2 regions of the Variovorax sp. 350MFTsu5.1 genome follow, and region 1 is predicted to be linked to the other one. Evidence: predicted binding sites of a transcription regulator. Region 1 holds the regulator's gene; the other holds the start of a gene.
What was found. The regulator FliA, encoded in region 1, starts transcription of late flagellar genes. The targets are predictions, from matches to a motif close to CTAAAGTTTNNNNNNNNNNNGCCGNTA.
Positions count from the first base shown of each region.

Region 2: a site for FliA is predicted at 1,582-1,608, ahead of ABL843_RS25400 (FlxA-like family protein). Genes of this name have one in related genera too.

Region 1 covers NZ_CP157620.1:5,245,888-5,248,335, forward strand. Annotated here, with positions in the region: gene ABL843_RS23770 (glycoside hydrolase family 15 protein) at 1-533, opposite strand, end outside; gene ABL843_RS23775 (RNA polymerase sigma factor FliA) at 888-1,622, opposite strand; gene ABL843_RS23780 (MinD/ParA family ATP-binding protein) at 1,661-2,448, opposite strand, start outside.
Region 2 covers NZ_CP157620.1:5,577,993-5,580,440, forward strand. Annotated here, with positions in the region: gene ABL843_RS25390 (tripartite tricarboxylate transporter substrate-binding protein) at 1-413, opposite strand, end outside; gene ABL843_RS25395 (MarR family winged helix-turn-helix transcriptional regulator) at 625-1,173, shown strand; gene ABL843_RS25400 (FlxA-like family protein) at 1,198-1,542, opposite strand; gene ABL843_RS25405 (universal stress protein) at 1,718-2,164, shown strand; gene ABL843_RS25410 (isocitrate lyase/PEP mutase family protein) at 2,206-2,448, opposite strand, start outside.

The DNA of each region.
Region 1 (2,448 bases):
AAGCTCGCGAAGTTCTCGTTGACCAGCGGCACGCCGGAGCTGATGCGCACCGAATCCGGCCCGGCCGTGGCGAACACCGCGCCATCGCGCCGCTCCATCCACGGGCACCACTCGCCGTAGTTGAAGCGGATGCGGAACTCGGTGTGCATGCTCACCGTGCCCCGTACGCCCCGCACGATGCGCACCACCTCGTGCGTGCCGTCCAGCGCGGGGCGAGGCATGAAGTCGGTGACGACGGCCACGCCCGTGCCGGTACGAATCGTGGTCTCCAGCACAACGGTGCCGGGAAGGTAGCGCCGCGAGACGCGCGCCTTGCGGTCGCGCGCGCACATGGTCCAGTGGCCGTTGCGCTCGTCGCCCAGCAGACTGGCGAACATCGCGGCCGAGTCGAAGCGCGGCAGGCACAGCCACTCGATGTCGCCGCCCAGATGCACCAGCGCCGCGCTGTGGGTCGAGCCGATGAGCGCGTATTCGCCGATGGGGCGGCTGGCCTGCAGCCTTGAAGAGGGTTGCTTGTTGCGGGTCTTTGGCAAGACTCCGAGTTTTCGTGCCCTCGCAAGCGCCCTGCGCCGGAGGCGAGCGCGCCTGGCTGACGGACAACGCCTATTCAGCGCATCCTTCTAGGGTCTGTTCACACTATTTCCGGGGTCGCGAAGGGCAGCCAGGGCGGGCCAATCAAGGCGCGTGACGACGCGTGTGCATGCGCACACGCTAGGAGCGCAACGCCGAGTGGCCCGCCCTGGCTGCCCTTCCCGCAGGGTTGGTGCTCCAAGGGGCCGTCTGCGGCGTTGCCCGCGCTTGCAAGGCGCCAGCCTTACTGCGCACGCGCGCCTTGCAGCCAGCCCCTTGGAGCACCAACGCGACCCCGGAAATAGTGTGAACAGACCCTAGAGCACATCCTTCAGCTTCGCCCGCAGCCTGCTGATCGCCTGGCTGTGCAGCTGGCACACCCGCGACTGGCTCACTTCGAGGATGGCGCCGATCTCGCGCAGGTTCAGCTCCTCCTCGTAGTAGAGGTTCAGCAGCAGCTGGTCGCGCTCGGGCAGCGCCGAGATGGCGTCCACCAGCTGGTGGCGGAAGCCGCTTTCCAGCAGTTGCTCCAGCGGATCGTCGCTGCTGCGCCGGTCCTTGCGGGCGTCCTGCGAGTGGCTGTCGAGAAAACCGTTGTCGGCGTCGTCCTTGGAGAAGTCTTCCACATACAGCAGCTGGCAGCCCTGGATCTCCTGCAGCAGCGACTGGTAGGCTTCGATGTCCATCTTCAGTTCCCGGGCGATCTCCCCTTCGGTGGGAGCGCGCCCGAGCCTGTGGCCCAGCGCCTGCATCGCCTTCTCGATGCCGCGCGCCGACTGGCGCAGGCCGCGCGAGCCCCAGTCGGCGGCACGCAGCTCGTCGAGCATGGCGCCGCGGATGCGCTGGCTCACGAAAGTCTCGAACTGCGCGCCGCGGTTGTCCTGGTAGCGCGCGGATGCGTCAAGCAGGCCGAGCATGCCGGCCTGGATCAGGTCGTCCAGCTCCACGCTGGCCGGCAGCTTCGCCATCATCTGCAGCGCGATGCGGCGCACCAGCGGCTGGTGCTGCGCGAGCAGGTGCGATTTCTCGATGGTTCCTTGTGCGGTGTACATGGCCGTCGTGCGTCCTTCCTCGGTGCGGAGCCGGCGGCTCAGGCCACGGCCTGCAGCGGGGCTGCCTCGGGCCATGGCCACTGGTCCATCTCGCCCGCGGCGCGGCGGAAGTCGACCGCCGCATGGCTCGCGGGAAAGGCCTCGGCGATGGTCTTCTTCAGCCGCCATGCGTCGGAGACGAGCGGATCGAAGCGCACCCATCCCGCCGCCCGCAGCGACAGCGCGAGGTAGCGGCTGCCGGCATGGGCGAGGTTGTTCATGATCTGGCGCGCGGCCTGCACGTCGACCACGCCGTTGAGCAGGAAGCGCATCTGCTTCAGGCCGTGGGCGTGGTGCAGGCGCTTGATGCCCGCGTAGGCCGAGGTGACCGAGGCCGGATGCGGCTGCAGCACCAGCAGCAGGTCGTCCGCGCACTGCGCGAGCGGCGACAGCCGGCCCTCGCCGTCGAAGGCCGCGTCGATGACGACCACGCCGTCGTGCCAGAACCTGCGCGGGTCGGCCGCGCCTTGCGATGTTCCTCTTGCAGCCGCGGGCGGCGCCGGCAGCACATGCACCCCGCAGGCCATGCGCACCTCGGCGCCGTCCAGCGTGAGGCGCCCGGCCGCGACGTCGACAAGGCCGCCCAGCGGGTCGATGTCCCAGACCTCGCAGGCCGAGCCCTCGGCGCGGCAATGCTCGTCCAGCAGCAGCACGTTGCGGCCCTGCCCCACCAGCGCCACGGCGAAGTTCATCGCGGCGGTGGTGCCGCCCGCGCCGCGCCCCATGCCGGCCACCGCGAGCACGCGCGCCTGCGTCGGCGCGAGCAGGCGCCGGAGGCCGTCCGCCT
Region 2 (2,448 bases), 330 kb from region 1:
CCGACGGCCAGCGCGAAGTCGTAGCTGCTCACCTGCGAAACGGGCACGAAGTCCTTGTCGGGGTCGTAGCCCGCGTCCTTGATGACCAGCGGCGCAACCACCATCACGGCGGGGTTGCCGAGCATCAGCACGTTCTGCGTGGCGGGCGCGCGCTTCACTTCCTTGGCCGCGAGACGACCGCCTTCACCCGGACGGTTTTCCACGCTCACCTGCACGCCGAGCTTCGGCGTGAGCCGCTCGGCGATCAGCCGCGCGATGCGGTCGGTGCTGCCGCCCGGGGCATAGCCGACCACGAGGGTGAGCGGCCCACCGTCCAGCGCGGCGGGCGCCTGGGCCTGGGCCAGGGGAGCGCAGGCGGCCAGGGCGACGCCCCATGCCATGATGAGCTTGCGCCGGGAAAGGAATGCGGGCATCGGATCGGGTCTCCTGCGGAGGTGGGCACGAGCGGAAGGACGGGCAGGCGCGGTTTCGCGGCGAAAATCGCGCACCAAGACTGTTTCCGGTCGTTCAAATTTGTTACTGGTTTATACGTACAGGGAAACAGTTGATCTAATCAATCAAGTGCCTGCCGAGGCGGGCGAACCACACTTCAACCGCTCGCGCCCTTCACGTTCCGTCACCTGTATGCAACAAGCTTTCCCCGATGCAGGAGCGTTGCGCGCGCCCCATTCACTGGACGACCTGCTGCTCTACCGCATGGCGCGCGCCGTGCGCGCGGGCAGCGGCATGGCGACGCGGCTGGTCGAGGGCGGCTTCGGCATCACGCGCCGCGAGTGGGGAATGATCGCCACGCTCGCCCAGGAGGGCGAGATGACCTCCTCGGCGCTGGCCACCCAGCTGCACCTGGACCGTGTGCGCACCTCGCGCGGACTGCGCAGCCTTGTCGAGAAGAAGCTGGTGCAGCGCCGGCAGAACGCGGAAGACCGGCGCGAAGTGCATGTGCGGCTGAGCGCCTCGGGCCAGCAGCTCTTCGGCAGGCTCTTTCCGCGCATCGCGGGGCTGAACACGGAACTGCTGGAAGGCGTGGCGCCCGCGGACCTGGACGCCCTCCTGCGCTGCCTGCACCACCTGGAGCAGCGCGGCGAAGAACTGCTCGCGCAGGGCGTAGTGGCGGAAAAGGCGGACCGGCGCTCGGGCGGAACACGGCACCGCTGGCCCGAGCGCGGCGGCTGACCCGGCGGGCGATCAAGCGGACAGTCAGGCCTGCACGTCCACCACGCTGCCGAGCGTGCCCGACGCACCGCGACTGGCGCGCTGCGTGCCCGCGGCGCTTTCCTCCAGCGAGGCCATCGCGCTCTGCTGGACGCCGGCGTTGCGCAGCGCATTCATCTGCTGCTGCAGCATCGCGAGCTTCGCCGCGAGCGCCTCGAGCTGCATCCGGATCGCATCGCGGGCATCCTCGGGCGCGGCGAGCAGCTGGGCCTGCGTCTCGCCGATCTGTTTCTGCGTGGCGGTGATCTGCCGCTGGATCTTCGCGATCTCGGCGTTCACGTTGACCCCGCTGCCTGTTGCGCCGCCGCTCGCGCCGATGGTATTGAGCATCTCTGTCCTCCTCTGGTTGTCCGCAAGGGAAAGAAGCTATATCGGCAGCCGGCGCGAAAAATAGAGGGCCGCCTCTGATCGCGCCGCAATTGCCCGCGACCGCTTGCACCGCCGCCATGGCCGACTAGACTGGAATTCGAGGGCACCCGCGGTGCCGGGGGCCAAGGAGCCTGCCATGTACAAGCGTGTTCTCGTGGCAACCGACGGCTCTGCGCTGTCGGAGCAGGCGGTCAATGCCGCCATCGATCTGGCCCTGCTCTGCAATGCCGAACTGGTGAGCGTCACCGTCGCGCACATCGAGCCCGTCGGCTACTTCGAAGGATCGCTGATGCTGAGCCAGCGCGACATCGAGGCCGCGCAGGAGCAGTCGGACCATGCCGCGCGCCGGCTGGTCGACAAGTCGGTCGCCGCCGCCACCGCCAGGGGCGTGCGCAATCCGAGGGCGGTGGTCATGAAGTCGAACCAGGTGGCCGAGGCCATCATCGCGGCCGCGAAGAACCAGCAGTGCGACCTGATCGTGATGGCCTCTCACGGCCGGCGCAGCCTGGCGCGGCTGCTGATGGGCAGCGAGACGCTGCATGTGCTGACGCACTCTCACATCCCGGTGCTGGTGCTGCGCTAGCGGCGCCAGCCCTTCTCCTGCTTTCTCTCGCCTTCTCCTGCTCAGCTCGCGTACCGCTTCTCCAGCGCGTCGAGTTCGGGCTTGCCCACCAGCCGCTGGCGTTCCGCGAAGGGCACGACCAGCGCCGGGTCTTCGTCCACGCGCTTCGTGTCGCGCAGCACCGTCAGCGCCTTCTGCATGCCGGCGACTGCCCCCTGCAGCGCCGCGTTGGCATACAGCACGATGCCGTAGCCCAGCCCGGCGAGTTCCTCGGCGCCGAAGATCGGCGTCCTGCCACCGATCAC